DNA from 3 places in the Brevundimonas sp. LjRoot202 genome. Region 3 is predicted to be linked to each of the others. Evidence: predicted binding sites of a transcription regulator. Region 3 holds the regulator's gene; each other region holds the start of a gene.
What was found. Region 3 encodes LexA, which represses DNA repair genes until DNA is damaged. Its sites were predicted from a motif close to ATGTTCNCNANNTGTTCT; they were not measured.
Positions count from the first base shown of each region.

Region 1 (10,534 bases), on a different contig from region 3:
ACGTCACCTGCGGATGATAAGCCGACGTTGACGCGCCCTACCGTGCCGCTCAGTCTGTCGTGATGTGGAAGCAGTTCCTCTTCGCCGGGATTGCCGTTGTGGTGGGCGGTTGTTCGGCTGGCTGTGAGAACAGCATATTGTCCGAGCTTGGGTCGCCGAATGGCCGCCTCAGCGCATTCCTATTCGAGCGAAGCTGTGGAGCCACCACTGGACACGCCACCCAAGTTTCGGTGTTGAGGTCGGGCGTCCGCCCAGCCGCCGCCGGGAACACCTTCGTGGCCGATGCCAATCACGGGGCCGCAGAGGAGAGTGTCGGCGGTGGACCTTGGGTCGAGGTCGCCTGGTCCGACGATCAGAATCTGATCGTCAGATACGATGCAAGAGCACGCGTGTTCACAGAGAAATCCGACATCGCAGGGGTCAAAGTCACCTTCCAGCCCATAGAACGCTGAAGGTCCGCGATGGGTCGGGACCTGCCCGTCGCCTAAGGTTGGAAAGCAGACCTTGGCCGACGTGCTCGACTATCTCAGGGAGCACGCCTCGTCGGCCCATTGGATGGCGGTCGTATAAACAGCACGCCCGCTCTCGCGATCCACGACAAGCGCACCGTTCAGAGGTTTCGCGCACACCATGTAGGCGTCCGAAGTGGGCGCGAGTCCATGCTCGCTGGACAGATCGGAGACTGCGGCTTGGTTCGCGACCGAGGCTGGGGGAAAACTCTCCACCATCGCTTCGACATCTGCTGGTCGTGCGACAAAGAAAAGGGTCTGGCGGTTGCTATCAAGGTCGTGCGAGTCCCTGATGTCGCGAGCACTCTGAGGGACGAAGGCAGGAATCCAGCCCTCGTCTACAGCCCCTGCACGCTGAGCCTCTGCCCAAGTAGGATAGGCTTCCTCCACCTGCTCGCTGCAAGCCGAAAGCGACAGCAAGACAAGGGCGATAAGTCTCCTCATCGAAACACCATCACCGAACAGAACAAGGTCCGCAATCGGTCGCGAGGCGACCGTCGCCTAGGCCGATTTCCGGATCACCCGATATTCGATCAAGGCGGCGACGCCGACGAAGGCAACGGCGAGGCCGAGCAACCCGGCAAGTCCCCACGCTTCGGATTGCGACACGAAGAACAGGTGGCTGTGGTTACTGCGTTCAATCGGGTATGCCTGCGAAGGCCCTAGCCCCCGCCGTCCGAACGCACCGAACTGGAGCCCCATGAGCACGAACGTAAGCAGTGCGGCGAAGCTGAATCCGTTCCGCACCATCTCGGCTGTCCACAGCTTCACTTCGCCTCCAGCTCCGGCTTTAGCGCGTTGCCGCCTTCCGCACCTTTCTCTCTAAGATGGCCCCGCCGCAAGGTCCGCAATGGGTCGGTAGCGGACGGTCGGCCAAGTGTGGGAAATGGACGCTTGCTGCGATGCCGGACGGAGGTACTTTCGACTGCAGTAAAACAGCCTTTCCGCAGGTAGGAGAATCGAGCGCTAAAATGGATCCAGTCGGCTCGCTACTATCACGCCGCGAGAAATGGCTGGCGATTGTGGGTTTGCTCTTCGCGGGCGGGCTGGCGGTCTTCGCGAGCTTCTACAATTCCAATACGCCCGACGTCGCCACCATCCGCGCGATCAGGCACGCCGCAGGCCCGGAAGCAGGGCCAATACGAGTTGCTGGCCGCTACAGGTTTGAAGAGGCTGATGGTTTGTCATCGTCCGATATTCAGTTGGCATGCGGGACCGTCATCCTTCTTGACGAATCTCGTAGCTTTGCCGTCCTGGTGCGAACCGCAGGTCCGCGAAGAGCCAAGAGGTATGTTGCTGAAGAGTTGGCACTCGAACCGAGCGAGGAAGAAGCGCCAACCACTCGCGAAGCCCAACTACTGGGCGCGTGTGAAGGCTAACCTGACCGCCGCCAGAGCGAGCAGGCGCGTCGGAATGCCTAACGTCCGCAATGGGTCGAAAGCGGACCTGGGGGCAGGGCTCAATCCGCCCGAAGACGCCGGCGCGCTCCGCACAGGTCGCACCACTCGCCGTCGGGCCGGTGCCGGTCCGGCCGCCAGCGGTGGCGGCGGCAACGCCACTGTCGGACGAGCGCGTTCAGAGCCTTGAGCATTCCGTTCCCCCGTTAACGGGGTCCCGGTTAGGTCGCGTATTCTAACGAAACCTGAGCAGACATGGTTGATCGCGGGGCGCCCTTCCCTTGATGACGAGCCCGGCTCGCCCGGCTAGGGTTGGCCGTCGTCGGGGGAGGATGGATCATGCGGCTGTACTGGCTGGTCGGGGCGCTGGCGCTCGCGCTGCTGATCGGCGTCGCAGCGCTTCAGGTCCCGAGCCCCGTGGGGGCCAGCGCGCCGCCGACCGCCTTCTCGGCGGAGCGCGCCATTGCCGATGTGCGCGAGCTGGCGCAACGCCCGCATCCGGTCGGATCGGCCGACCACGCCCGGGTCCGGGACGTCCTGCTGCGGCGGATGGCCGAGCTCGGCCTGCAGACCTCGACCCAGTCCGGGCCGATCTCGCGGGGCTCGGCGCGGTATCTGCGGCGGATCGGGGGCGACCCCGAGGCGGCGAACTTCACCGCCACCAACCTGGTCGGGGTGCTGCCCGGGCGCGACCCGTCCCTCTCCGCCGTGGCGCTGATGGCCCATTACGACACCGTGCCGGGCTCGGCCGGGGCGGCGGACGATTCGGCCGGCGTGGCGGCGGTGCTGGAGAGTGTGCGGGCGATCCGCGCCCGGGGACCGGCCGACCGGACGCTGGTGGTGCTGCTGACCGACGCCGAGGAGATCGGGCTGGACGGGGCGCGGGTGTTCTGGGGCGGCCATCCGCTGCGCGACCGGATCGGGGCGGTGGTCAATCTGGAGGCGCGCGGGGGCGGCGGCCGGGCCATGATGTTCGAGACCGGGCGCGGCGCCGCCGAGACCGTCGCCCTGTTCGGCCGGGCCGGCGTCCGGGCCGATGGCGGCGTCACGACCAATTCGCTGGCGGCCTTCGTCTACGAACGGATGCCGAACGGCACCGACTTCACCATCCCGAAGGACCGCGGCGTCCAGGGCCTGAACCTCGCCTTCATCGGACGGCCCGAGCAGTATCACGGGGCCTCCTCGCCGGAGGCTCTCGACCGGGGCGCGGTCCAGCACATCGGCTCGCAGGCGCTGGAGAGCGCCGACGCCCTGCTGCGCGCGCAGGTCCTGCCGGCCCGCGGCGCCGACAGGGTCTATGCCGACCTGTTCGGCCGGGTCGTCCTCGACCACGCGCCGGCGACGGGTTGGGGGCTGCTGGCGCTGGCGGCGCTGCTGCTGGCCGGCGCGACCTGGCGGGCGCGGCGCCGGGCGGGGCTGACGTTCGCCGACCTGGGGCGCGGCGCTGTCGACGGCGTCTGGTTCCTCGCCACCGGTCTGGTGCTGACCCAGGCGGTGCGGACCCTCGCCGGATCGATAGCGGCGCGGGCCGAAAGCGCCGACGCATACTACACCCTGCTGGCGCGCCTGCCGTGGATGGAGGCGGGCGCGGCCCTGACCGTGCTGGCGCTGGGCATGGCGGTGCTGGGCGGGCGAGGCCGGCCGGATCGGCGCGTCACGGCGGGTGCCATCGCGGCCGCCGCCGTCCTGGCGCTGGCCCTGGGGGGGCTGAACCCCATCGTCATTGGCGCCGCCGTGGTCGCCATCGGCCTGTCGCTGGCCCCGGGGCTGGCCGCGCAGACGCCGTGGGGCGGCTGGACCGGCCTGATCGCCCTGGTTCTCGCCCTCGGCGCCGTCGCCCAGACCGTCGCGCCCCAGACCGCCTTCCTGTTCCTGTGGCCCGCCCTGCCGGCGGCGGGTGTCGCGGCGCTGGCCGCCTTCGTGGACCCGGGCCTGACCCGTCCCCGGTCGCTGGGTCCCGTCGCGTTCGTCGCCGCCATCGGGGGCGGCTGGTTGGTCGCCCTGTCGCATCCGGTGTTCCTCGGCATCGGCCTGGACCTGCCCGGCGTGCTGGCCTTGATGGGGTTGCTGGCGTTGATGCTGGTCCGGCCGCTGTCGCCCGGGCGCGGCGCCGTCCGACCGTGGCTGATGGCGGCGCTGGCGGTGCTGGTGCTGGGCGGTGCGCTGTCGTTCGCCGCCCGGTCGGCCGAGCCGGCGGCGGCGGAGACTCCCGCGGCGGTTTGAAATCGCCATATCCCAGCCTGGCGGCTCGACGCCGCGAACGGAGACTCCCGTGCCCGAACGACAGATCTACCTCGAGGACCTCCACGTCGGGCAGGCCTTCGTGTCCGGCTCCGTCACCGTCACGGCTGACGAGATCAAGGCGTTCGCCCGACAGTACGACCCCCAGCCCTTCCACCTCGACGAAGACGCCGGGCGGGACAGCCTGTTCGGCGGTCTGGCGGCCAGCGGCTGGCACACGGCGGCGCTGAGCATGCGGATGCTGGTCGACGGCCTGCCGTTCGCCGTCGGGCTGATCGGCGTCGGCGGCGAGACCACCTGGCCTCGCCCCACCCGCCCGGGCGACACGCTGACCGTCCACGTCGAGGTGCTGGAGATCACGCCGTCGAAGTCCCGTCCCGACCGCGGCATGGTCCGCACCCGCAACGAGACCCGCAACCAGAACGGCGAGCCGGTGCAGATCTCCACCCTCGGCATGGTGGCGTGGCGGCGGCCGCCAGGGACCTGATACGTCAAAATCGGACGTAGAGAGCGAGCCGGCGAAAAAGAACATATTGGCAACCGGAACAAACCGTGCACATATCCCCTCTCACAGGGAGCGGGTCACGGTCATCGGACCGAAGGCGGGCCTCTCCCCCGGGCACCGAACGGGAATCATGGCAAGGGAGAGTGGCAAGGTGGCGGCACAGGCGAATTTGAAATTGGTCGGCAAGGACGACGGCGACAAGCAGCGGGCTCTGGAGGCGGCGATCGCCCAGATCGACCGCGCCTTCGGCAAGGGCTCGGTGATGAAACTGGGCAAGAACGGCGTGACCGAAGCCATTCCCTCGGTCTCGACCGGTTCGCTGGGCCTCGACATGGCGCTGGGCATCGGCGGCCTGCCGCGCGGCCGGGTCATCGAGGTGTTCGGGCCGGAGAGCTCGGGCAAGACCACCCTGGCCCTGCACACCGTGGCCGAGATCCAGAAGGCCGGCGGCACCGCCGCCTTCGTCGACGCCGAGCACGCGCTCGACCCGGGCTACGCCCAGAAGCTGGGCGTCAACCTCGACGACCTGCTGGTGTCGCAGCCCGACACCGGGGAACAGGCGCTTGAGATCGTCGACACCCTGGTGCGCTCGGGCGCCGTGGACATCGTGGTGGTCGACTCCGTCGCCGCCCTGACCCCGCGGGCCGAGATCGAGGGCGAGATGGGCGACAGCCTGCCCGGCCTGCAGGCCCGCCTGATGAGCCAGGCGCTGCGCAAGCTGACCGCCTCGATCAACAAGTCGCAGTGCATCGTGCTGTTCATCAACCAGATCCGCCACAAGATCGGCGTCATGTACGGCTCACCCGAGACGACGACCGGCGGCAATGCGCTGAAATTCTACGCCTCGGTCCGCCTCGACATCCGTCGCACCGGCGCGATCAAGGACCGCGACGAGGTGGTCGGCAACACCACCCGCGTGAAGGTGGTCAAGAACAAGGTCGCCCCGCCGTTCCGCGAGGTCATCTTCGACATCATGTATGGCGAGGGCATCTCCAAGCTGGGCGAGATCATCGACCTGGGCGTCAAGGCCGGCATCGTCGAGAAGTCGGGCAGTTGGTTCTCGTACGACAGCCAGCGCATCGGCCAGGGCCGCGAGAACGTGCGCGCCTTCCTCAAGGCCAATCCCGACGTCGCCGACTCGATCGAGAAGGCCGTGCGCGCCTCGACCAACAAGATCGCCGAGGAACTGCTGGGCCACCCCGAGCCTGACGAGGGCCAGGACCTCGAGGGCTAGGGTCCGCGCGGACCGCACGCCGTGAACGCAGTGGACGGTGCTTTTCGACAAATCTTCTCCGGCCGGGTCCGCCGACCCGCCACCGACCCCGCCGGGCCGGGCCGGACGGAGCGGCCGCTCGATCCCCACCCGGATCGGGCGGCCTTTTTTTGCAAGGGGGACCTTTCTCCGAAGCCCGCGGTTGTCGGGTTCGTCAAACCGGAGCCCGCCATGGCCGACACCCAGGTCCAGTCCCTCAAGCAGTTCATCCTGTCGGAGACCCCCGACGGCTATCTGATCGAGATCGAGGGCGACAAGGGCGCCTCGATGGCGGTCACTGCTACGCCCGGGCAGATCGACGCCATCATCGACGCCCTCGACGACCTGCTCTCCGAAGACGAGGCCGCCGACGAGGTCGAGCACGAGGACGAAGGATAGCCCACTGGCGAAGCTTGACCGTTCGCCCTAGGCTGCTTCCCGAAGAGGGGAGAGACCCATGGGCCCGCGCCTGACCTCGACCATCCGCGCCGCCGTGCTGGCCGGCCTCGCCGGCGGCGCCGTCGACATTCTCGCCGCCTTCGTCATCTACCGCTCGGCCACGCCGGTCCAGATTCTCCAGACGATCGCCTCCGGCCTTCAGGGCCCCGCCGCCTATGAGGGCGGCCTGACCAGCGCGGCGCTCGGGCTGGCCTGCCATTTCCTGATCGCCATCCTGTTCGCCGGCCTGTTCGTCGCCGCCGCACGGCCGGCCCCGGTGCTGCTGCGTCGGCCGGCGCTGTCCGGCCTCGGCTTCGGCGTCGTCGTCTACGGGGTGATGAACGCCATCGTCGTGCCGCTGTCTCTGGCCCACGCCGGTGCGCCCCCGCCGCCGCACATGATCGGCCTGGGCCTGCTGGCCCACGCCCTGTTCGGCCTGGCGCTCGCCTTCACCGCCGCCCGCGCCATGCGAGGCGTCCGCTAGCGCCGGAGGCGCACAACGCCGATGGGTGATGCGTTCGGGCCGAAAGACCTATATGCACGCTGCCTCCCCTGACCTCTCCAGACGCGTGCGCGACGAACCATGGCCAGCCTCAACCAGATCCGCTCGAGCTTCCTCGACTACTTCGCGGCCGACGGCCACGAGAAGGTCCAGTCCGCTCCGCTGGTGCCGCAGAACGATCCGACGCTGCTGTTCGTCAACGCCGGCATGGTGCCGTTCAAGAACGTCTTCACCGGCCAGGAGACGCGGGCGATCAAGCGCGCCACCTCGTCGCAGAAATGCGTCCGCGCCGGCGGCAAGCACAACGACCTGGACAACGTCGGCTACACCGCCCGCCACCACACCTTCTTCGAGATGCTCGGCAACTTCTCGTTCGGCGACTACTTCAAGGAACACGCCATCGAGATGGCATGGAACCTGGTCACCAAGGAGTTCGGCATCCCTGCCGACCGGCTGATGGCCACCGTCTATATCGACGACGACGAGGCCTTCGACCTGTGGAAGAAGATCGCCGGCCTTCCGGAATCCAGGATCACCCGCATCGCCGGCTCGGACAATTTCTGGTCGATGGGCGACACCGGCCCGTGCGGCCCGTGCACGGAGATCTTCTACGACCACGGCGACCACATCTGGGGCGGCCCTCCCGGCACGCCCGAGGAGGACGGCGACCGCTGGGTCGAGATCTGGAACCTGGTCTTCATGCAGTTCGACCAGGCGGCGGACGGTTCGCGCTCGTTGCTGCCGAAGCCGTCGATCGACACCGGCGCCGGACTTGAGCGCGTCGCGGCGGTGCTGCAGGGCGTGCACTCCAACTATGAGACCGACCTGTTCCGCACCCTGATCGCGGCCTCGGAGCACGCGACCAACACCGCCGCCGAGGGCGACCGCGCGCCCAGCCACCGGGTCATCGCCGACCACCTGCGCTCGTCGTCCTTCCTGATCGCCGACGGGGTCACGCCCTCGAACGAGGGCCGCGGCTATGTGCTGCGCCGGATCATGCGCCGCGCCATGCGCCACGCCCACCTGCTGGGCGCCGCCGATCCTCTGATGCACCGGCTGGTGCCGACCCTGGTGCAGGAGATGGGCGAGGCCTATCCTGAACTGCGCCGCGCCCAGGCCTTCATCGAGGACACGCTGAAGCAGGAGGAGATCCGCTTCCGCACCACGCTGGGCCGCGGCATGGGCCTGCTCGAGGACGCCTCTCGCGATCTCGGCGAGGGCGGCGTGCTGCCGGGTCAGACGGCCTTCACACTCTATGACACCTACGGCTTCCCGCTCGACCTGACCCAGGACGAGGCGCGCCGGCGCGGCTTCACCGTCGACACCGAGGGCTTCGACGCCGCCATGGCCGAGCAGCGCAGCCGCTCGCGCGAGCACTGGACCGGCTCGGGCCAGACCGCCTCGACCGGCGAATGGCTCGCCCTGCGCGACCGCCTCGGCCCCACCGTCTTCACCGGCTACGACCTGGTCGAGGATTCGGGCGAGGTGCTGGCCATCGTGCGCGACGGAGCCTCGGTCGACGAACTGGCCTCCGGCGAGACCGCCGAGGTGCTGTTCGACCAGACCCCCTTCTATGGCGAGGGCGGCGGCCAGGCCGGCGACAGGGGCGAAATCGAATGGACCGACGCCACCGGCCAGCAGGGCTCCGGCGTCGTGCTGGACGTGCAGAAGCACGCCGGCGACCTGTTCGCCCACCGCATCGAGATCAGCTCCGGCACGCTGACCATCGGCGCGCGCGTCCAGCTTCGCGTCGCCGCCGAGGCCCGCCTGACCACGCGCGCCAACCACTCGGCGGCGCACCTGCTGCACAAGGCCCTGGCCAATGTGCTGGGCGGCCACGTGGCCCAGAAGGGCCAGATGGTCGACGCCGAACGCCTGCGCTTCGACTTCAGCCACAACGCCCCGGTCACCGAGGACGAACTGGCGCGAATGGAGGACGAGGTGAACGCCGTCATCCGTCAGAACATCCCGGCCGAGACGAAGATGATGGCCCCGCAGGAGGCGATCAACGCCGGCGCCGTGGCCCTGTTCGGCGAGAAATACGGCGACGAGGTCCGCGTGCTGACCCTCGGCCGCGACCTGACCGGTGAAGGCCCCTACTCCGTCGAACTGTGCGGCGGCACCCACGTGGCCCGCACCGGCGACATCGCCCTGTTCAAGATCGTCTCGGAGAGCGGCATCGCCGCCGGCGTGCGTCGCATCGAGGCCCTCACCGGCGAGGCCGCCCGCCAGTATCTGCTGGCCCAGGCCGGGGTGGCCAGGAAGCTGGCCCAAGGCTTCAAGGTCCAGCCCGCCGACGTGCCGGCGCGGGTCGAGGCGCTGAGCGGCTCGGTGCGCACGCTGGAGAAGCAGGTCGCCGACCTGAAGAGGCAGCTGGCGCTGGGCGGCGGTTCGGGCGGCGCCGCCGCACCGGAGGAGATCAACGGCGTCAAGCTGATCGCCCGCGTGCTCGACGGCGTCGACGGCAAGGGCCTGCGTGGGGTGGCCGAGGACTTCCGCAAGCAGGTCGGCTCCGGCGTCGTCGCCCTGATCGGCGTCACCGAGGGCAAGGCGGCGGTCACCGTCGCCGTGACCTCGGACATGACCGGCAAGGTCAACGCCGCCGATCTGGCCCGCGCGGCCGTGATGGCGATGGGCGGCCAGGGGGCCGGCGGCAAGCCGGACTTCGCCCAGGGCGGCGCGCCTGACGGATCCAGGGCCGAGGACGGCCTGGCGGCGGTGCGGGCCGCGCTGGCCTAGGCGCCCGCCTCGTTCTGGATATCCACCGCGGCCAGCTTCCAGGTGAACAGGCCGCGCCGCTCCAGGATCAGCGCCAGCCGCTGTTCGGGCCGGTCACGGTCGGTCAGGGTGACCGCGAAGGCGTTGAAGTCGCGGTAGCCCCAGGACTGGTGGATGTCGTCCTCGTCGACCGCATCCCCGGGCTCGGGCTGGTCACGGACGGTCGGATCGGGCGCCTCGGCCGTGGTGACCATCCGGGCGACCACCTCGGGCGTGACGACGGCGTCGACGGCGCCGGACACCAGCATCGGGGCCAGGATCAGGCCGAGGCCGCCGAGGCCGCTCTCCGCCATGCGCGGGTCGCGGCGCAGCTGGGCCGCCAGTTCGGCGTTCAGTTCGTCCTTCAGGCTCTGGCGCAACGACGGGAAATCGACCAGGCGCTCGATCTTGTTCTCGTCGCCGGCCTCAGCCGCGCGGATCAGGGCCTGCGCCGCCAGCACGGGGGCGGCCGCCCAGACGAGCGCGAACAGGACGACGGCCCCGGCGGCGACGCCGACGATCAGTGATTTCTTCATTCGACCCTCTGGCGTCGTAACGCCTTCCCACAGCTACGGTTGCCGTGAGTCGGAACCGATCGCTAGCGGCGCGCGGGCGCGGTCGCCGCGGGGGCGACGCGCTCGGGCAGGCCGATATGGACGAGCTTCCATTCGAACGGCCCCTTCCGCTCGAAGGTGAAGACGGTGCGCGGTCCGCCCTCGTCGGCGACCGCCAGCCGCACCCGGTTCATGCCCCAGAACACCGGTCCGGGCATCGGATTGGTCGGCGCCACCGCCGGAATGCGGGTACGTTGCGCGGCGTAGCGGCCCTCGCCCCGAGTCAGGGCGGCCAGCGCCGCGGGGGTTAGCCAGGCGTCGACATCGACGGCCGCCGTCGGGCGGGCCTGTTCGATCTGGTGGCGCACCGCCCCGATCG
Region 1 is NZ_CAXUQW020000002.1:254,178-264,711, forward strand. It holds gene ACSQ1L_RS06245 (hypothetical protein) at 1,011-1,280, opposite strand; gene ACSQ1L_RS06250 (hypothetical protein) at 1,481-1,888, shown strand; gene ACSQ1L_RS06255 (M20/M25/M40 family metallo-hydrolase) at 2,246-4,129, shown strand; gene ACSQ1L_RS06260 (MaoC family dehydratase) at 4,179-4,634, shown strand; gene recA (recombinase RecA) at 4,804-5,886, shown strand; gene ACSQ1L_RS06270 (hypothetical protein) at 6,097-6,303, shown strand; gene ACSQ1L_RS06275 (hypothetical protein) at 6,362-6,826, shown strand; gene alaS (alanine--tRNA ligase) at 6,926-9,583, shown strand; gene ACSQ1L_RS06285 (DUF2939 domain-containing protein) at 9,580-10,137, opposite strand; gene ACSQ1L_RS06290 (DUF2939 domain-containing protein) at 10,200-10,534, opposite strand, start outside.
Region 1: the regulator LexA is predicted to act here: its motif matches at 4,673-4,690, upstream of recA (recombinase RecA).

Region 2 (10,534 bases), on a different contig from region 3:
CATGGGCGCACGGTTCGAATGGCCGGGCGAGGAGGACCGTCTGCCGCTCGCGCTATCGGGCGGCGCCCTCAAGGCCATCGACTACGTCCAGACGATCGCCTCGGCCCAGATCAAGTCCGCTGTCCTGCTGGCCGGGCTGAACGCCGACGGCGTCACCACCGTGACGGAGCCCGAACCCAGCCGCGATCACACCGAGCGGATGCTTCGGGCCTTCGGGGCCGAGGTCGGCGTGCTGCCCGCCGGACGCGGCTGGCGGGTCAGCCTCAAGGGCGGCCAGGCCCTGGTCGGAACCGCCGTCTCGGTGCCGGGGGACCCGTCGTCCGCCGCCTTCCCGCTGGCCGCCGCCCTGATCGTCCCCGGCGCGGCGGTGACCGTCGAGAACGTCATGCTCAATCCCCTGCGCACCGGCCTGTTCGAGACCTGGCGCGAGATGGGCGCCGACCTGACCGTCTCGAACCGCCGAATGGCCGGCGGCGAGGAGGTCGGCGACGTCACCGCCCGCCATTCCCGCCTCAAAGGCGTCGTCGTCCCGCCCGATCGCGCCGCCTCGATGATCGACGAATACCCCATCCTCGCCGCCACCGCCGCCTTCGCCTCGGGCGCCACGGTGATGCGCGGCATCGGCGAGATGCGGGTCAAGGAAAGCGACCGCATCGCCCTGATGGCCGCCGGCCTGCAGGCCTGCGGCGTCGCGGTCGAGGAGGAACCCGAGGGCTTCACCGTCACCGGCGGCGCCGTGCGCGGCGGCGCGACGGTGACCACCCACGGCGACCACCGTATCGCCATGAGCCATCTGGTGCTCGGTCTGGCGGCGGATCAGGCGGTCACGGTCGACGAGCCCGGCATGATCGCCACAAGCTTCCCGGGGTTTGTCGAGTTGATGCGCGGCCTCGGCGCGGATATCGCGTCCGGATGACCCGTCCCCTGATCATCGCCGTCGACGGTCCCGCCGCCTCGGGCAAGGGGACCATCGCCGCGCGTCTGGCCGCGACCTGGGGCCTGCCCCACCTCGACACCGGCCTGCTCTACCGCGCCGTCGGGCTCGGCCTGCTGGACCGCGGCGGCTCGCTGGACGACGCGGCGGCGGCGGAAGCCCTGGCCCGGGCGCTGGACGCCAGCCAGCTGAGCGACACCGAACGGCTGACCGGCCGCGGCGCCGGCGAGGCCGCCAGCCGCGTGGCCGGCTATCCCGGCGTCCGCGCCGCCCTGCTCGAATTCCAGAAGGCCTTCGCCAACCAGCCCGGCGGGGCGGTGCTGGACGGACGCGACATCGGCACGGTCATCGCGCCCGATGCGCCGGCCAAGCTGTTCGTCACCGCCACGCCGGAGGTCCGCGCCGCCCGCCGCTGGAAGCAGCTGACCGCCCGCGGCGAGATCATCGCTTACGAGGACATGCTCGAGGACATCGTTCGCCGCGACCAGCGCGACGCCGGCCGGGGCGCGGCCCCGATGGTGCAGGCCGAAGACGCCGTCTTGCTGGATACGACCGATATGGATATAGAGACCGCCTTCGATGCGGCCCGCCGTATCGTCGAGGCGGCGCGCGCGAAACACGGTCTCTGACCCGTTCCGCAAATCCAACGCTCCCATCCTCGGCTTCCGCGGGCGATCTGGCTTCATTTGCCTCGCATCCCGACGACCTGATCTCACTCTTCAACTCACCTCGCGCGGGGCCATCCGGTCACGCGCCACAACCGTTAGAAACCTCAACCCTGCATGACTGACACCCAAAGCTTCTCCCCCTCGCGTGACGACTTCGCCGCGCTGCTCGACGAAACCCTTCAGGGCCGCGACCTCGGCGAAGGCCAGGTCGTCCACGGCCGCGTCGTCGGCGTAGAGAAGGACATCCTGATCATCGACGTCGGTCTGAAGACCGAAGGCCGCATCCCGGCCCGCGAGTTCGGCATCGGCGAAGGCGCCGTGATCCCGAAGCTCGGCGACAACGTCGAAGTCTACCTCGAGCGCGTCGAGAACGCCCTGGGTGAAGCGGTCATCAGCCGCGACAAGGCTCGCCGCGAGGAAGCCTGGACCCGTCTGGAAGTGGTCTTCGCCGACGGCCAGCCGGTCAACGGCACCATCATCGGCCGCGTCAAGGGCGGCTTCACCGTCGACCTCGGCGGCGCCTCGGCCTTCCTGCCGGGCTCGCAGGTCGACATCCGTCCGGTGCGCGACGTCGCGCCGCTGATGGGCAAGGAACAGCCCTTCGCCATCCTCAAGATGGACCGTCCGCGCGGCAACATCGTCGTCTCGCGTCGCGCCATCCTGGAAGAAGCCCGCGCCGAACAGCGCACCGAGCTGGTCGGCCAGCTGCAAGAGGGCGAAGTCCGCGAAGGCGTGGTCAAGAACATCACCGACTACGGCGCGTTCGTGGACCTGGGCGGCATCGACGGCCTGCTGCACGTCACCGACATGTCGTGGAAGCGCGTCTCGCACCCCTCGCAGGTCCTCGCCGTCGGCGACACCGTCAAGGTCCAGATCGTCAAGATCAACCCGGACACCCAGCGTATCTCGCTGGGCATGAAGCAGCTCCAGGCCGATCCGTGGGACGGCGTCGAAGCCAAATATCCGGTCGGCGCCAAGATGTCGGGCCGCATCACCAACATCACCGACTACGGCGCGTTTGTTGAGCTGGAAGCCGGCGTCGAGGGCCTGGTGCACGTCTCGGAAATGTCGTGGACCAAGAAGAACGTCCACCCCGGCAAGATCGTCTCAACCTCGCAGGAAGTCGACGTGGTCGTGCTGGATGTCGACGCCTCCAAGCGCCGCATCTCGCTGGGTCTGAAGCAGGCCCAGGACAATCCGTGGGACGCCTTCGTGGCCTCGCATCCGATCGGCTCGACCGTCGAGGGCGAAGTCAAGAACGCCACCGAGTTCGGCCTGTTCATCGGCCTGGACAACGACATCGACGGCATGGTCCACCTGTCGGACCTCGACTGGAACGTCTCGGGCGAGGAAGCCATCCAGCGCTACCGCAAGGGCGAGACCGTCAAGGCCAAGGTGCTGGACGTCGACGTCGAGAAGGAACGCGTCTCGCTGGGCATCAAGCAGCTCGGCGGCGATCCGATGGAAGGCGACACCTTCAAGAAGGGCCAGCAGATCACCGTCACTGTGACGGCGGTCGAGACCGGCGGCATCGAGGTCAAGTTCGGTGAAGAGGACGCCCCGGCGACCGCCTTCATCCGCAAGTCCGACCTGTCCCGCGACCGCAACGAGCAGCGCACCGAGCGCTTCTCGGTCGGCGATCGCGTGGACGCCATGGTCACCGGCATCGACAAGGCCTCGCGCCGCGTCTCGGTGTCGATCAAGGCGCTCGAAATGAAGGACGAGGCCGCGGCCATCGAGCAGTTCGGGTCGTCGGACTCGGGCGCTTCGCTGGGCGACATCCTCGGCGCCGCCCTGCGCGAGAAGGCCGGCTCCAAGGAGTAAGGCCTCAAGCCGCGAGCGACCGTGTCGCGAGCGTCAGGCTACAAGAATGAAGGGGCGGCCGGAGCGATCCGGCCGCCTTTTTCATGGCCGCTCACGGTCAGGGTGAATGTCCGGTAACCGTCATTTACGATCTCGGGCCTTTTGCCGTGGGCATGGGGAGTCTAGGGTGGGCTTGCATTCGGGTTTCGAATGCACCCGTATGGCTCTGGGAAGAGCTTAGGAGGGCGGGGGCCTGCATGATCAAATCTGAGTTGATCGAGAAACTCGCCGCCGAGAACACTCATCTGACCCACGCCGAGGTCGAGCGGGTGGTCAACATCGTGCTCGGTCAGATGGTCGAGGCGCTGGGCGACGGCGGCCGTGTCGAACTGCGCGGCTTCGGGGCCTTTTCGGTTCGCAGCCGGCCGGCGCGGGCCGGACGCAATCCGCGCACCGGCGAGACCGTGGACGTGCCCGCCAAGGCCGTGCCCTTCTTCAAGAGCGGCAAGGAACTGCGTGAACGGCTGAATGCGGCCGGAGACGCCTGACGGTTCACCGGCAAGCCAGAGACGGAGAGAGGGACGCCGCTATGGGTATGGTCACCGAGTTCAAGGACTTCATCTCCAGGGGCAATGTCATCGACCTGGCCGTCGGCGTCATCATCGGCGCGGCCTTCGGCAAGATCGTCACCAGCCTGGTCGAACAGGTGATCATGCCGCCGATCGGCCTGGCTTTGGGCGGGGTGGATTTTTCGAAACTGAAATGGGTGCTGGCGCCCGAGAACCCGGCCACCGAAGCGGTCGAGGAAGTGGCCGTCCAGTACGGCGCCTTCATCAACACCCTGATCCAGTTCCTGATCGTCGCCTTCGTCATCTTCCTGATGGTCAAGGTGATCAACAAGATGCGGCGAGACCAGGCCGCCTCACCCGAGGCCCCGACGCCGACCGAGGCCCTGCTCGCCGAAATCCGCGACGAGTTGAAAGCCCGGCGGTAGGGCCGGACCCTGACCCGAGGATCAGACGTCGGGCCTGGCTGTGCTTTTGGGCGAAGCACCATTCGATAATGTCCGGGTGAAAATAGCCCGGTTCGGGGATTCCGGATTCCGGATTTGACTCTTTTCGGGCTGGAACAAATAATGAACATTCAGCTTCTGAATGATCATGCACCCCTCGTCCGCCCTGTCACAGGACCCGTTCCCCGAGGTCGCCGCGTCCCTTGAGGAGGCGTGCGCTCCCGCGCCCCGCGACGTGGCCGCGAGCCTGCTGTTCGCCCTGTCGCGACGCCGCGAAGGCGACGACCGGCCGGTGCTGATGACCGCGCCGCGGGCGTGGTTCGTGGAGTATGGGCGGCCCTACGGCCCGGGGCTGGGCGGCCTGCCCCTGATCCTCGCGCCGGTCGCCAACCTGGCCGAGGCTCTATGGGCGCTGGAGCAAGGCCTGCGTTCGGGGGCGGTGTCGCTGGGACTGGGGGCGGTCGAGGGGGCGACGCTGACCCAGACGCGCCGACTCGATTTCGCGGCCAGACAGGGCGAGGCGACCGGGCTGGTCCTGTCGCGCGGTCTGGAGGGATTGAGCGCGGCCCGGCGGCGCTGGCGGATAGCGACGCAGCCCAGCGCCATCGATCCGGAAGACGAGCGGGCGCCGGGGCGGTCGCGTCTTCTCGCCGAACTGACGCGCGGGCGGGGCGAACGGCCCGGCGCCTGGATGCTGGAGCAGGATGATGAGACGCATCGTCTCCGTCTGGCTGATCGACTGGCCGATCTCGGTCCGCCGTCGATCGCTGGAACGGGCGCGCCGTCCGGCCTCGCCGCCTGAGCCCGTCCACGATCCCCGCAACCCCTTCGCCCTGATCCTCAAGAACAGTCAGGGCGCGGCGGTGATCCACGCCCTGAATCCGGCCGCCCGGGCCGCCGGCCTCCGGCGCGGCCAGACCCAGGCCGACGCCCTGGCCATGATCCCGCAGCTGATCTCTCAGCCGGCCGATCCCGACGCCGACGTCCGGGCCCTGAAAGCGCTGGCGCATTGGGCAGAGCGCTGGTCGCCGTCGGTCAGCGCCGATCCGTCCGGCGAAGGGCTGGGGGGCCTGTTCCTCGATGTCACCGGCGCGGCCCACCTGTTCGGCGGCGAGGCGGCGTTGGCGCGCCAGATTCGCGAACGGCTGGCCGAGGCGGGGATTCCCGCAGGCGTGGCCATGGCCCCCACGCCCGGCGCGGCTTGGGCCCTGGCGCGCTGGGGCGAGGGCGATGCGCCGGTCGCCACGGACGACACGGTCCGCGACCGGCTGGCCCCCCTGCCGGTGGAGGCGTTGCGGATCGAGGCGGGCACGCTGGCGCAGGCCCGGCGTTTCGGCCTGAAGCGGATCGGCGATCTGTATCCGATGCCGCGGGCTGGTCTGGCCCGGCGGTTCCGGGCGAACGGCGGCGTCGATCTGGTCCGGCGGCTGGACCAGGCGTTGGGCTATACGGGTGAAGCTCTCGTTCCGGTGCGTCCGCCGGCCCGCTATCGGGCGTGGCAGGCCTGGGCCGAGCCGGTCGGCGATCTGGAGGGGGTGGAGGCGCGGCTCCCCGAACTGGCCTCCGATCTCGCCAAACCCCTGGAGCGCGACGGGCAGGGGGCGCGGGCCCTGACCTTGACCGGCTTCCGCTCGGACGGACGGACGACCGCCCTGTCGGTCCGCATGGGCCGGCCGGGCCGGGACGCGGACATCTGGCTGCGCCTGTTCCGCGAGGCCGGACTGGGCCGGCTGGAACTGGGCTTCGGCCTCGACGCCCTGATGCTGACCGCCGACGCGGTCGAGCCGATGGTCGCCCGGCAGGCGGCGCTGGAGGCCGGGGCGGAGACCCGGCAGGCCGAAAGCCTGGCCGCGCTGGTCGACCGGCTGTCGGCACGGCTGGGCGAGACGCATGTGCTGACGCCCGAGCCGGTGGACAGCTGGATCCCCGAACGGGCCGAGCGGCTGCGTCCCGCGCTTGGCCGCCGCATCGCGGCCGCTTCGGGCGACGCCGCCCGCCGCCCGATCCTGCTGCTGGACCCGCCCGAACCGATCCGCGATCCGCTGTTTGACCTGCCGGACGGAGCGCCGGCCCGCTTCACCTGGCGACGGGCGCCACGGCGGGTGGTCCGCGCCGAGGGGCCCGAGCGCCTGGCGCCGGAATGGTGGCGGACGGCCAAGGCCCGCACCCGCGACTATTACTGCCTCGAGGATGCGGACGGCGGCCGCTACTGGGTGTTCCGCGAAGGCCTCTACGGCCGCGACTACACCGGCGACCCGGACCGGGCGGCCGAGGAACGGGCCCCGACCTGGTGGATGCACGGGGTGCTCCCGTGAGCGGCTGGAACGGCGAGTACGTCGAGCTCGGCGTCAGGACCAATTTCAGCTTCCTGGAAGGAGCGTCGCACCCCGGCGAGCTGATGGTTCAGGCGAAGGCGCTGGGGCTGGCCGCCGTCGGCGTGGCCGACCGCAACACCCTGGCGGGCATGGTGCGGGCCTTGATGGGGGCCGAGAAGGTCGACCTCCGGCTGGTGATCGGCGCGCGCCTGGGCTTCACCGACGGGACCGAGCTGATCGTCTTCCCCCGCGACCGTACCGCCTACGGCCGCCTGTGCCGCCTGCTGTCGCTGGGCAAGAGCGAGGCCGTGCCGCAGCCCGGCGCCGATCCCGACGGAGAGCGGATCGAAAAAGCCGAAACCCGGCTGAGCTTCGAACAGGCGGTCGGGCTGGGCGCGGGGATGATCGCCCTCGCGCCCGCGCCGGACCGCCCGGACGCCGCCTTCGAGACACGGCTGGCGGCGTGGCGGGCGGCGTGGCCCGACGACCTCTATCTGGCCGCCTCGCCCCTGTGGCGCGGCGACGACCGGCGGCGGCTGACTCGGCTGGCGGCCATGGCTCGCCGGACCGGCGCCCCGATGATCGCCACCAACGCCGTGCTCTACCACCACCCCGACCGGCGCAGGCTGCAGGACGTGCTGACCTGCATCCGCGAGGGGACCACCATCGACAAGGCGGGCCGCCGGCTGCAGGCCAACGCCGAACGTTCCCTGAAGTCGCCGGTCCAGATGGCGCGGATGTTTCGCGGCCACGAAGCGGCGCTGGCGCGGACCGTGGAGGTGGCGCGGGCCTGCACCTTCTCGCTCAGGGAGCTGAGCTATCAGTACCCGGACGAACCGGTGCCGGAGGGCTGGACGGCCCAACGCCGGCTGATCCGCCTGACCTTCAAGGGCGCCAGGGAGCGTTGGCCCGAGGGTGTGCCGGAAAAGCTGCGCCGTTCGATCCGCTCGGAGCTGAAGCTGATCAAGCAGCTCAAGTACCCGAACTACTTCCTGACCGTGCACGACATCGTCGCCTGGGCCCGGCGGCAGGAGCATCCGATCCTCTGTCAGGGGCGCGGCTCGGCGGCCAATTCGGTGGTCTGCTACTGCCTCGGCGTCACCAATGTGAACCCGGCCGAGCAGGACGTTCTGATCGAGCGATTCATGTCCGCCGACCGCGACGAGCCGCCCGACATCGACGTCGACTTCGAGCACGAGCGGCGCGAGGAGGTGATGCAGTACGTCTATCGCCGCTACGGGCGCGACCGGGCGGCCATCGTCGCGACGGTCATCCACTACCGGCCCCGTTCGGCCATCCGCGACGTTGGCAAGGCGATGGGGCTGACCGAGGACGTCACGGCCCGTATGGCCGACACCGTCTGGGGCTCATGGGGCGAGGGGGTGAAGGACGAGCACGTCGACCGGACCGGCCTGAGCCGTGATGACGCACGCATGCGGCTGGCGCTGGAACTGACCGCCGAACTGATCAAATTCCCCCGCCACCTGAGCCAGCACGTCGGCGGTTATGTCCTGAGCCAGACGCCCCTGCTCGAGATCGTGCCCATCGGCAACGCGGCGATGCCGGACCGCACCTTCATCGAATGGGACAAGGACGACATCGACTGGCTCAGGCTGATGAAGGTCGACGTGCTGGCGCTGGGCATGCTGACGGCGCTGCGGCGCGGTTTCGACCTGATCTCTGAAAGCTACGGCAAGCGCTTCGAGCTGCACACGGTCCCGCAGGGCGACCCGCAGGTCTATCGGATGCTGCAGCGAGCCGACTCCCTGGGAGTCTTCCAGGTCGAGAGCCGGGCCCAGATGTCGATGCTGCCGCGGCTGAGGCCCGAGACCTTCTACGACCTGGTGGTCGAGGTGGCGATCGTGCGGCCGGGCCCGATCCAGGGCGGCATGGTCCATCCCTATCTGAAGCGCCGGGCCGAACGGCGCGCGGCTCAGGCGAAGAATCTGCCCTACCGGATCGACTATCCGAGTCCGTCGCCGGAACACGGCCCGGCCGACGAGTTGAAGCAGGTGCTGCACAAGACACTGGGCGTGCCGCTGTTCCAGGAGCAGGCGATGCGGATCGCCATGGATGCGGCGAAGTTCACCCCCGCCGAGGCCAACGGCCTGCGCCGCGCCATGGCCACCTTCCGGCATATGGGCACCATCCACGAGTACGAAGACATGTTCGTCGGACGGATGATCGAGCGCGGCTACCCGCCCGACTTCGCCCGCAGTTGTTTCGACCAGATCAAGGGGTTCGGCGAATACGGCTTTCCCGAAAGCCACGCCTGTTCATTCGCCCTGCTGGTCTACATCTCGGCGTGGATGAAGCATCACTATCCGGAGGTGTTCACGGCCGCGCTGCTGAACAGCCAGCCGATGGGCTTCTATGCGCCGGCGCAGCTGGTCCGGGACGCTCGCGAACACGACGTCGAGGTGCGGCATCCGGACGTCAACGCCAGCGACTGGGACGCGACCCTGGAGCCGTGCGGCGAGGACCAACCCTGCGCCCTGCGGCTGGGGCTGCGGTCGATCGGCGGGTTCCGCAAGGAGTGGGCGGAGCGGATCATGGAGGTGCGCAAAGAGGGCGCCGTCGCCGATCTGGAAGACCTGCGGCTGCGGGCCCGGCTGCCGCCGGCGGCGTTGGACCGGTTGGCCGAGGCGGACGCCTATGGCTCGCTCGACCTGACCCGCCGGCAGGGGCTGTGGGCGGCCAAAGGCGCCCCGCCGGCCTCATCGGCCCCGCTGTTCGAGGCCATGGGGCTGGACGAGGCCGACGGCCGTCCGCCCGAGGCCCTGCCGAAGCTTTCGGCGTCCGAGGAGGTGGTCGGAGACTACCAGACCATCCGGTTGTCGCTGAAGGGGCACCCGGTCGCCTTCCTCCGGGAACGGCTGGAGCAGGCCGGCGTGGTGACGGCGAAGGGGTATGACGGCCTGCCGGACGGCCGCCGGGTGCAGGTCGGCGGGGTGGTGCTGGTGAGGCAGCGGCCCGGCACGGCCAAGGGCGTCTGCTTCATGACCATCGAGGACGAGACCGGGATCGCCAATCTGGTGCTGTGGGAGACGGTGTTCGAGCGGTTCCGGCCGACGGCGATGGGCGCGCGGATGGTGGTGGCGAAAGGACGGGTGCAGAGCGCCGAAGGGGTGACCCATCTGGTCGTCGAGGAGCTGGCCGACTGGACGCCGATGCTGGGAGACCTGACCCCGGACCGTGCTCCCGGCTCGGCGCATGAGCCGGCCCGGGGCCGGCACCCGCGCGACGTGCGGGTGCTGCCGGGGTCACGCGACTTTCACTGACCGCCGCGGTGGCGCCGCCATTTCCACAGCCGGTAGGCGACGATGGGCGCGAAGCCGCCGACCAGGGCCGCGAGCAGCACGGTCCAGAAGTCGCCGCCCAGTCCGTAGCGTCCGACGGCCGCCCCGATCGCGGCCGCCAGCCACGGGCCCAGCCAGGGCAGCCACGCCGGCGGTGCGGGCAGGGACGACTTCATGGCGATACCCGTTCCGGCCCCCCCGGGCCCCGCCTCAGGCATCGACCTTGATCACTCCGCGCCGGATCTGGTCCAGTTCGATGGAGTCGAACAGGGCCTGGAAATTGCCCTCGCCGAAGGCCTGGTTGCCCTTGCGCTGGATGATCTCGAAGAAGATCGGGCCGAAGGTGTCCTGGGTGAAGATCTGCAGCAGCAGGCCCTCCTCGTCCGAACCGTCGATCAGGATGCGGTTTTTCCTCATCCGCTCCACGTCCTCGCCGTGGTTGGGGAGGCGTTTGTCGATCAACTCGAAATAGGTCTCGATGGTGTCCTGGAAGGGGATGCCGC
Region 2 is NZ_CAXUQW020000002.1:447,074-457,607, reverse strand. It holds gene aroA (3-phosphoshikimate 1-carboxyvinyltransferase) at 1-916, shown strand, start outside; gene cmk ((d)CMP kinase) at 913-1,563, shown strand; gene rpsA (30S ribosomal protein S1) at 1,717-3,426, shown strand; gene ACSQ1L_RS07165 (integration host factor subunit beta) at 3,663-3,953, shown strand; gene mscL (large-conductance mechanosensitive channel protein MscL) at 3,995-4,399, shown strand; gene ACSQ1L_RS07155 (ImuA family protein) at 4,560-5,219, shown strand; gene ACSQ1L_RS07150 (Y-family DNA polymerase) at 5,125-6,732, shown strand; gene ACSQ1L_RS07145 (error-prone DNA polymerase) at 6,729-10,013, shown strand; gene ACSQ1L_RS07140 (hypothetical protein) at 10,007-10,207, opposite strand; gene hppD (4-hydroxyphenylpyruvate dioxygenase) at 10,242-10,534, opposite strand, start outside.
Region 2: the regulator LexA is predicted to act here: its motif matches at 4,531-4,548, upstream of ACSQ1L_RS07155 (ImuA family protein).

Region 3 (10,534 bases):
CGTTCGCGACGAACTGACCCAGGCCTGGACGGCGCGCGAGAACGTCCGGCTGCTGTCGGCCCGCTCGGACGCCCTGATGGCGCGCCTGCGCGGCGGCGAGGATATCGCGGCCGTCGCCGCCTCGGTCGGCGCCACGGTGACCAGCCGGACCGGCGTGAAGCAGGATCAGGAGACGATGGCGCAACTCGGCCAGGGCGTGATGACCGGCCTGTTCAGCACCGGGCGGGGCCAACCCTTCGCCCAACCGCAGTCGCGGGACAGCATCGCCATCGGCCGCGTCAACCGGGTCACCCCGCCCACGGCCGCCCTCGCCGCCGGTGAGGCCCAGCAATGGCGGGCCCGTCTCGGCCAGGCCACGACCGATCCGCTGTTCGCGCGCGCCGTGGCCGCCGCCGCCGAGCGGATGAAGGCGACCTACGACGAGGAACTGGGCCGCCAGGCGCTGGGGCTGGAAGCCACGCCGACCCCGCCGGCGCAATGAGCGCAGCGGGCGGCGCGTCGCCCCCGGCCGGCTTCGAACGCGGCTGGTCGGAGGGCCGGCCGCAGGTCGTCGTCCGCCGCCTCGTCGATGACCTCGAGACGCCGGTCTCGGCCTTCCTGAAGGTCGGCCATGGCCGCACCCACGCCTTCCTGCTGGAGTCGGTCGAGGGGGGCGCGGTCAACGGGCGCTATTCGATCATCACCCGCGAGCCGGATGTGGTCTGGCGCTGCCGGGACGGCCGGGCCGAACTGGCGCGGGGCGCGGACGTGGCGGCCGGGGCCTATGAAGCCGAGGCGGGCGATCCGCTGGCGTCGCTGCGTCGTCTCATCGCCGCCTCGCGTCTCGACCTGCCGGTCGACCTGCCGCCGATGGCAGCGGGACTGTTCGGGGTGTTCGGCTATGACATGGTGCGGCTGCTCGAGCCGCTGGGGGCCCCCAATCCCGATCCGCTGGACCTGCCCGACGCGGTCCTGACCCGCCCGGCGCTCGTGGCCATCTTCGATTCGGTGAAGCACGAGATCGTGCTGGTCTCGGCCGCCTGGCCGGACAGCGGGCTGGCCGCCGACGCGGCCTTCGACGCCGCCGTAGCCCGGCTCGACGCGTTCGAGGCCGAGCTGCGCGCGCCCCTGCCCGCGATTCCCGCGCCGGTCGAGGCCCCGGTCCCGCCGTTCCGCTCGCCGGTGGACGAGCCGGCCTTCGGGGCCATGGTGGCGAGGGCCAAGGACTACATCGCCGCCGGGGACATCTTCCAGGTGGTGCTGAGCCACCGTTTCGCCGCGCCGTGGGCCGGCGATCCGTTCGCCTTCTACCGGGCCCTGCGGCGCCAGAACCCGTCGCCCTATCTGTTCTTCCTCGATTTCGGCGATTTCCAGCTGGCTGGGTCGAGCCCGGAAATCCTCGTGCGGCTCAAGGACGGGCGGGTGACCATCCGCCCCCTGGCCGGGACGCGGCCGCGCGGCCAGACCCCGGAAGCCGACCGGGCGCTGGAGGCCGAACTGCTGGCCGATCCGAAGGAGCGCGCCGAGCACCTGATGCTGCTGGACCTGGGCCGCAACGACGTCGGCCGCGTCGCCGCGCCGGGCACGGTCGAGGTCACGGAAAGCTTCAAGGTCGAGCGCTACAGCTCTGTCATGCATATCGTTTCCGACGTGCAGGGTCAGGCCAATCCGCAGCTGGACGCGGTCGATACCTTGCTGGCCGCCCTGCCCGCCGGCACCCTGTCGGGCGCGCCCAAGGTGCGGGCGATGGAGATCATCGACGAGCTGGAGAGCGACAAGCGCGGCGTCGGCTATGGCGGCGGCGTCGGCTACATCTCGGCTGGCGGCGAGGCCGACATCTGCATCGTGCTGAGAACCGCCCTGTTCGCCGACGGCAAGATCCACGTGCAGGCCGGCGCCGGGGTCGTCGCCGACAGTGATCCGGCCGCCGAATACGCCGAGACGAAGGCCAAGGCGCGGGCCCCGATGCAGGCGGCGGAGGAAGCCTGGCGCTATCCGTTCGGGAACAGGGGCTGAGCCACCGCCGGCTCCTCGAAGCGGACGCCCGGGCCCAGAACCATGACGCCGGCCATCAGCATGGCGCCCGTCGCGGCCAGCGCCGCCGCGCCCAGCGCCGCCCACGGACTGGCGCCCCGCGCCTCCGGAGGCGTCAGCAGGCTGCGCGCCTTGTCGATCCTGATGTCGGCCATGCGAGCCCCTCCGCTGGAGGCCCCAGTTCGACCGAACGTGGTTAATGAACACTTACCCTTGTGCCTGCTTGGCGCGGGGGCACGCACCCCCTAGAAGCCCAAGCATGATCCTCGTCGTCGACAACTACGACAGCTTCACCTGGAACCTGGTCCACTACCTCGCGGAACTGGGCGCGGAGACGCGCGTGGTGCGCAACGACGACCTGACCGCGGGCGAGGCCTGGGCGCTGAAGCCGGAAGCGGTGCTGCTGTCGCCGGGGCCCTGCACGCCGAACGAGGCGGGCATCTGCCTGGCGCTGCTGGACAGCGCGCCGCTGGAGATGCCGATCTTCGGGGTCTGTCTCGGCCATCAGGCCATGGGCCAGGCCTTCGGCGGCGACGTGATCCGCGCCAAGAGCCTGATGCACGGCAAGACCTCACCGATCGAACACGAGGGCAAGAGCGTGTTCGCCGGCCTGCCCTCGCCGTTCACGGCGACCCGCTATCACAGCCTGGCGGTGAAGCGGGAAACCCTGCCGGACGTGCTGGAAGTCACCGCCTGGACCGCCGATGGCGAGATCATGGGGCTGGCGCACCGGACGCGCCCGATCCACGGCGTGCAGTTCCATCCCGAATCGATCGCCACCGAGCACGGCCACGACCTGCTGGCCAACTTCCTCGACCTCGCCAACATCAAACGCCGGGCGATGGTCTGACGTGGCCGACGGATTCAAGCCCCTGCTGGCCAAGCTGGTCGATGGCCGCGTGCTGTCGGCGGACGAGGCGCACGCCTTCTTCGCCGCCTGCCTGAGGGGGGAGCCGACGCCCGCCCAGGTCGCCGCCGCCGTCACCGCCCTGCGCATCCGCGGCGAGACGGTCGAGGAGATCGCCGCCTTCGCCACGGCCATGCGCGAGGCGGCGCTGACGCTGGATCATCCGTACGAGGTCATCGACACCTGCGGCACCGGCGGCGACGGCCAGCACACCTTCAACATCTCGACGGCGGCGGCGCTGGTGCTGGCCGGCGCGGGACTGAAGGTGGCCAAGCACGGCAACCGGGCGATGAGCTCGAAATCCGGCTCGTCGGACGTGCTGTCGGTGCTGGGGGTCAACCTCGCCGCCACGCCGGCGCAGCAGCTGCGGGCGCTGGACCGGGCCGGCATCGCCTTCCTGTTCGCCCCGACCTACCACGGAGCCATGCGGCACGTCGGGCCGGTGCGGGCCGAGATCGGTTTCCGCACGGTGTTCAACCTGCTGGGACCACTTTCCAATCCGGCCAATGCGAAGCGGCAGGTGATGGGGGTCTATGATCCGCGCCTGCTGGAGCCGCTGGCCGAGGTGCTGGGACGACTCGGCGCCGTGCGGGCCTGGACCGTGCACGGGCAGGGGCTGGACGAACTGACCACCACGGGCGCGACCGAGGTCGCGGAGTGGAAGGACGGGGCGGTGCGCCGCTTCGCCGTCACACCCGAGGACGCGGGGCTGGCGCGGGCCGACCTCGCCGACCTGCGCGGCGGCGACGCCGAGGAGAATGCGGCCGCCCTGCGGGCGCTGCTGGACGGGGCGAAGGGGGCCTATCGCGACATCGTGCTGCTGAATGCGGCGGCGGCGCTGGTCGTGGGCGACAAGGCGGCCGATCTGGCGGAGGGCGCGGCGCTGGCGGCGGCGGTGATCGACGACGGCCGGGCGGCCAAGGCCCTGGCCGATCTGGTCGAGGCCACCAACACGGACATCGAGGAAGAGCCGACGTGACCGTTGACGTGCTGGAACGGATCGCCGCCTACAAGCGCGAGGACGTGGCGGCGCGCAAGGCCGCCCTGCCGCAGGACACCGTCGAGGCGCGGGCGCGGCAGGCGTCGGCCCCGCGAGGCTTCCGGGCCGCGCTGGAGCGGCATGTCGAGGCGACCGGCAGGCCGGCGCTGATCGCCGAGATCAAGAAGGCCAGTCCGTCGAAGGGACTCATCCGCGAGGACTTCGACCCGCCGGCGCTGGCCCGGGCCTATGAGCGCGGCGGAGCCTCGTGCCTGTCGGTGCTGACCGACGGACCGAGCTTCCAGGGGGACGACGCCTTTCTCGGACAGGCGCGGGACGCCGTCGCCCTGCCCTGCCTGCGCAAGGACTTTATCGTCGACCCGTGGCAGGTGGCCGAGAGCCGGGCGCTGGGGGCCGACTGCATCCTGATTATCCTCGCCATGATTGATGACGGGCTTGCGGCCGAACTGCTCTCCGAGGCGGAGCGGTTCGGCATGGACGCTCTGGTCGAGACCCACGACGAGGCCGAGATGGCCCGCGCCTGCAAGCTGGGCGGCGATCTGGTCGGGATCAACAACCGCTCGCTGCGGACGTTCGAGGTCAATCTCGAGACGACCGAGCGGCTGGCCATGCTGAGCCCGGTGCGGGCGCTGCTGGTGGCGGAGAGCGGCATCTTCACGCCGGACGACGTGGCGCGGGTGTCGGCCGCGCATGCGCAGGCGGTGCTGGTCGGCGAGAGCCTGATGCGGCAGGCGGACGTCGAGGCGGCGACGCGGACGCTGCTGGCGTGACCGTCATTGCGCATCTGTCAAAGGCGAGGACCTATTCCGGTTTCATCTTCCTCGGAGGCTCGGCTCTCTACATCCTGATGCAGCCGCTTTGGCATCCGGGTGGGCTGCGCGCGCTCATGGCCGGCGACGATGGCGGACGCGGCTGGTGGCCGATCCCAGCGATCGCCGCCCTTGTGCTCTTGCCGATGATGGTGCGTGCGCTCTTCCGGACGCTGCGCCATCGAGGGCCTGCAGTCTTCATCCGCGACGGCGCGCTGTATTGCGCGGAGTGGCGCGCACCTGTGGCGCTGTCGGATATCAGGGCGTTGGCGATATCCCGCTTCGGAATTCTGTCGCGCAGCCAGCCGATGGTGACGTTGACGACCCTCGATGGCTCCGTCCGACGGATTCAGACGCTCAACCTCACGCCTGATACCGCCGAGATCGGCCGCAGGATCGCCGAGGCCGTTGGACTGCCCGCTCCGGCCAGCGCCACGGTAACCACACCTTAACCGGAACACCTCAGGAACACCTTGTGGACGTTTGCGGTTTGTTCCGTTAGCGTTCTCGCAACGGGATTCGCCGCCGAGGTCGCCATGCTCACGCGCAAACAGCACGAACTGCTGATGTTCATCCACGAACGGATCAAGGAGACGGGCGTCTCCCCCTCGTTCGATGAGATGAAGGAGGCGCTGGATCTGGCGTCCAAGTCGGGCATCCACCGGCTGATCACGGCGCTGGAGGAGCGCGGCTTTATCCGCCGCCTGGCGCACCGCGCCCGGGCGCTGGAGGTGGTCAAGCTGCCGGAGCAGGCCACGGCGCAGACGCGCAGCCGGCAACCGTTCCGCCCGGACGTCATCGAGGGCGGCGGACGGCCCTTCGCCGCCGAGCCCGCCAACGACACCCGCGAACTGTCGGTCATGGGCAAGATCGCCGCCGGCACGCCGATCGCCGCCATCGAGCACGAGCAGGCCCGCTATCCGGTGCCCGAGACCATGTTGGGGGCCGGCGAGCACTACATGCTCGAGATCGAGGGCGATTCGATGATCGAGGCCGGCATCCTCAACGGCGACCTGGTGATCATCAAATCCGTCGACACCGCCTCGTCGGGCGAGATCGTCGTGGCCCTGGTCGAGGGCGAGGAAGCGACGCTGAAGCGGCTGCGCAAGAAGGGCGGCTCGATCGCCCTGGAGCCGGCCAACCGCAACTATGAGACCCGCATCTTCGGCCCGGACCAGGTCGAGGTGCAGGGCAAGCTGGTCGGCCTCATCCGCCGCTATCACTGACTGCGGGAACGCCGCGCGGGCTCCACGGCCGGTCACCGCGCACCTGTGAGGACCAGACGGCGCGCCAGCGGTTGGCCGACGGCGGCCCCTCGCGCCACAGTTCGACCGCGCCGCCGCGGGCGTAGTCGATCCCGTCCAGCATCAACCGGCCTTCGCATGAGGCGGGAAGGACATGGACGGGCGCACGGACGCTGACGACCGGCGCGGCGGCGCACAGGGCGTCCATCTGTTCCACCGACGGCGCGCGCTTGCCCCACCACAGGGCCAGCGGGCCGGCCGACGGCGGCGACGGGGCGCAGGAGAAGCGGGTGCAGGTCCAGCCCTCGTCCGGCCGCCCGACCGGCGTGACGCCGCGTCGGCGGGACCAGACGTCGACCGCGAACTGGCGCACGCCGGGGCGGGCCACGACCGCCTCCCCCGCCTCGATCCAGGCCGCGTTGGTCCCGCCGTCGCCGATCCACAGGTCGGGCGTGGGCGCGCGCGGCCACAGCATCACCGCCGCCGCGAACGGCAGGCCCAGCCAGCGCAGCGGCCCGCGCCACAGGCAGCAGAACAGCACGCCGAGGAAGGCGATCGGCAGCACATAGTCGGGCGCGCTGGCCACAGTCCGCACCGCGCCAGGCAGCGCCGCCGTCCAGGCGCCGATGGCCAGCATCAGCTCGATCCCCCGCGCCGCCAGCCACAGGAAGGGCGCGCCCAGGCCGAGCGGCTCCAGCAGGGCCCCGAGGGCCAGCGCCGGCATGATCAGGAAGTCGGACACCGGCGCGGTGGCCAGGTTGGCGGCCAGGCCGTACATGGCGGTGCGGTTGAAATGCTGCATGGCGAACGGCCCGGTGGCCGCGCCCGCGACCAGGCTGGCGAGGACCGCCGCCCCGACCCAGGCTGCGCTCCTCTGGACGATCAGGATGGGCAGGGGCGCGGAAATCTCGCGTGGGCGGACCGGCCAGGCCTCGACCAGCGCCACCAGCGCCGCCGTGGCCGCGAACGACATCTGGAAGCCGGGCGTGACGATGGCTTCGGGCTGGAGCAGCAGGACCACGAAGGCCGCGACGGCCAGGGCGTGCATGGTGATGGCCTGCCGGTCCAGCAGGACAGCGAGGAAGGCGATCGAGGCGGTGATCGCCGCCCGCTCGGCCGGCGGCGGCGCGCCGGACACGACCAGATAGGTCCCCACCGCCAGCAGGCCGCCCCAGGCCGCAACCTTCTTGCCCGGCACGCGCAACGCCAGCCACGGCCAGGCGGCGACCAGCAGACGCACCAGGAAGAAGGCGAAGCCCCCGACGACCGCCATGTGCAGGCCCGAGATCGACAGGATGTGGGCCAGCCCCGAGTCGCGCATCACGTCGACATCGTCAGGGTCGAGCCAGGCCTCGTGGCCCGTGGTCATGGCGGCCGCAATGCCGCCGGCCCGCTCGCCCTGCCGCGCCACGATTCGGCGGGCCAGGTCATAGCGCAGCCCGTTGACCGCCATCGCCGCGCGCAGTCGCCACGGCGGCTCCGGCAGGTACGCCGGCCGGACCTCGCCCAGACCGAAGGCCACCCCGCCAAGCCCTTGGAAAAAGGCGTTGCGGCCGAAATCGTAGGCGCCGGGGCTGGCCGGGGCGGGCGGCGGATTGAGGATGGCGAACAGGCGGATCGCCTCTCCGGGTTCGGGCGCGACGCCGCGCACCGTAGCGCGCAGGCGAACCGGCGTGTCCTCCGGCGCGAGGCCGCGGATGCGGACGGGCGCGATCACCACGCGCGGACCGGCGGCGCCGGGGCTGTCGACGTCGACGACCCAGCCCTCGACCACGGTCGGCTCGCTCATCGCCGGAGCGATCGGAGCCGTGACCGCATCGGTGCGCAGTTTGGCGACGGCCAGTCCGAAGGTGAAACACGCCAGGAGCATCAGCGGCAGGGTCCAGACGCGGCTCGCCCTGAGCCGCCGCGCGCCCAGCCAGGCCGCGGCCGTCGCGACCGCGAACAGCAGCAGCGGCGCGGCCGCCGGCTCGGACTTCAGGAAGAAGTAGACCGCGCAGCCGCCGCCCATCGCCACGGGGGCCCACAGCCGCCAGCGCAGGGTCTGGGCGACGACCTGGGCTCCCAGAAATCCGCCGAAGCGCGAGCGGAGACTGTGCATCGCCGGAGCGGACGGTATAACGCCCGCCATGACCTCCCCGTCCGCCTCCATGCCCGAAGTCGTCACCCGCTTCGCCCCCTCGCCGACCGGCTTCCTGCACATAGGCGGCGCTCGCACGGCGCTTTTCAACTATTTGTATGCCCAGCGCCACAACGGGAAGTTCCTGGTGCGGGTCGAGGACACCGATCGGGAGCGCTCGACCGAGGCGGCCGTGCAGGCGATTTTCGACGGCCTGAGCTGGCTCGGCCTCTTCGCCGACGACGAGCCCGTGTTCCAGCATGCCCGCGCCGACCGGCATCGCGAGGTCGTCAACGAGTTGCTGGAGCGGGGCGCGGCCTACCGTGATTTCACCTCGGCCGAAGAGACGGGACGCCTGCGCGACCTGGCCAAGGCCGAGCGGCGCACCTTCGAGTCGCCATGGCGCGACCGCGCGCCGACCGTCGACGACCTGACCCAGGCCCATGTTGTCCGCTTCCGTCGCCCCCTGCCCGGCCAGGTGGTCGTCGAGGACGAGGTCCAGGGCACGGTCAGTTGGGCCAATGAGGACCTCGACGACCTGGTCCTGCTGCGCTCGGACGGCGCGCCGACCTACAACCTCGCCGTGGTGGTCGACGACCATGACATGGGCGTGACCCATGTCATCCGCGGCGACGACCACCTGAACAACGCCGCGCGCCAGAGCCTGATCTACGACGCCCTCGGCTGGACCCGGCCGACCTTCGCCCACATCCCGCTGATCCACGGCCCGGACGGGGCCAAGCTGTCAAAGCGGCACGGGGCGCAGGCGGTGCACGAATACGCCGAGATGGGCTACCTGCCCGAAGCCATGCGCAACTATCTGGCCCGGCTGGGCTGGTCGCACGGCGACGATGAATTGTTCTCGGACGCCCAGGCGGCCGAATGGTTCGATCTGGCCGGCGTCGGCAAGGCCCCGGCCCGGCTGGACTTCGACAAGCTGGCGCACGTCAACGCCCACTGGATCCGGCTGGCCGACGACGACCGGCTGGCCAAGCTGACGCTCGACGTGCATCTGGCCCGGGGCCATGCGCTCGGACCGGACGACGAGGTCCGGCTGACCCGGGCCCTGCCCTTCATCAAGGACCGGGCGAAGACCACGCTCGAGTTGGCCGACCAGACCGCCTTCGTGCTCAAGCCGCGGCCGATCGCCATTGAACCGAAGGGCCGTGACCTGCTCGCCGGGGAGGCCGGCGAGCGGATCGGGCGGTTGCGCGACCGGCTGGCCCTGTTCGAAAGCTGGGATGTCTTCGCGCTCGAGGCCGAACTCAGGGTCTTCGCCGAGGAAGAGGCGGTCGGCTTCGGCAAGATCGGCCCGGCCGCCCGCGCGGCCCTGACCGGCGGCTCCACATCACCCGACATCGCGAAAACGTTGGCGGCGCTCGGCCGGGAAGAAAGCCTCGGCCGTTTGAATGATGCGCTGCAACAGACTATCTGAACTGCGTACCGAAACACGACCCGCCGCCTCCCCGCGCGAGGCCGCCGTCTGACCAAGGGGCTTATATGACTGAACTCGCCAAACCCGCCGGCTCGGCCACCCTCACCTACGGCGACAAGTCCGTGGAATTGCCGGTGCTGTCGGGTTCGACCGGTCCCGATGTGATCGACATCCGCAAGCTGTACGGCGCGACCGAGGCCTTCACCTACGATCCCGGCTTCACCTCGACGGCGGCTTGCGAGAGCGCCCTGACCTTCATCGACGGCGACGCGGGCACCCTGCTGCACCGCGGCTATCCGATTGACCAGCTGGCCTCGAGGTCCAACTTCGTCGAGGTCTGCCACCTGCTGCTGCACGGCGAACTGCCGACCGCGTCCGAATACGAGGCGTTCGAACGCAACATCACCATGCATACGATGCTGCACTCGCAGTTCGAACGCTTCTTCGAGGGCTTCCGCCGCGACGCCCACCCGATGGCGATCATGGTCGGGACGGTCGGGGCGCTGTCGGCGTTCTATCACGACAGCCTGGACATTCATGATCCGGTGCAGCGGAACATCTCGGCGATCCGGCTGATCGCCAAGATGCCGACGATCGCGGCGCGGGCGTACAAGTACCACGTCGGCCAGCCGTTCATCTCGCCGCGCAACGACCTGAGCTACGCCGAGAATTTCCTGCGCATGTGCTTCGCCGTTCCGGCCGAGGACTATGTGGTCAATCCGGTGCTGGCCAGGGCCATGGACCGCATCTTCATCCTGCACGCCGACCACGAGCAGAACGCCTCGACCTCGACCGTCCGCCTGGCCGGTTCGTCGGGCGCCAATCCCTTCGCCTGCATCGCCGCCGGCATCGCCTGCCTGTGGGGCCCGAGCCATGGGGGCGCCAACGAGGAGGCGCTGAACATGCTCAAGGAGATCGGCACGCCGGACAGGATCCCGGAGTTCATCGAGGGCGTGAAGGCCAAGAAATACAAGCTGATGGGCTTCGGCCATCGCGTCTACAAGAAC
Region 3 is NZ_CAXUQW020000001.1:445,295-455,828, forward strand. It holds gene ACSQ1L_RS02505 (peptidyl-prolyl cis-trans isomerase) at 1-481, shown strand, start outside; gene trpE (anthranilate synthase component I) at 478-1,995, shown strand; gene ACSQ1L_RS02515 (peptidoglycan-binding protein) at 1,971-2,168, opposite strand; gene ACSQ1L_RS02520 (anthranilate synthase component II) at 2,273-2,863, shown strand; gene trpD (anthranilate phosphoribosyltransferase) at 2,865-3,899, shown strand; gene trpC (indole-3-glycerol phosphate synthase TrpC) at 3,896-4,690, shown strand; gene ACSQ1L_RS02535 (hypothetical protein) at 4,687-5,181, shown strand; gene lexA (transcriptional repressor LexA) at 5,266-5,955, shown strand; gene ACSQ1L_RS02545 (ComEC/Rec2 family competence protein) at 5,936-8,104, opposite strand; gene gltX (glutamate--tRNA ligase) at 8,103-9,527, shown strand; gene gltA (citrate synthase) at 9,593-10,534, shown strand, end outside.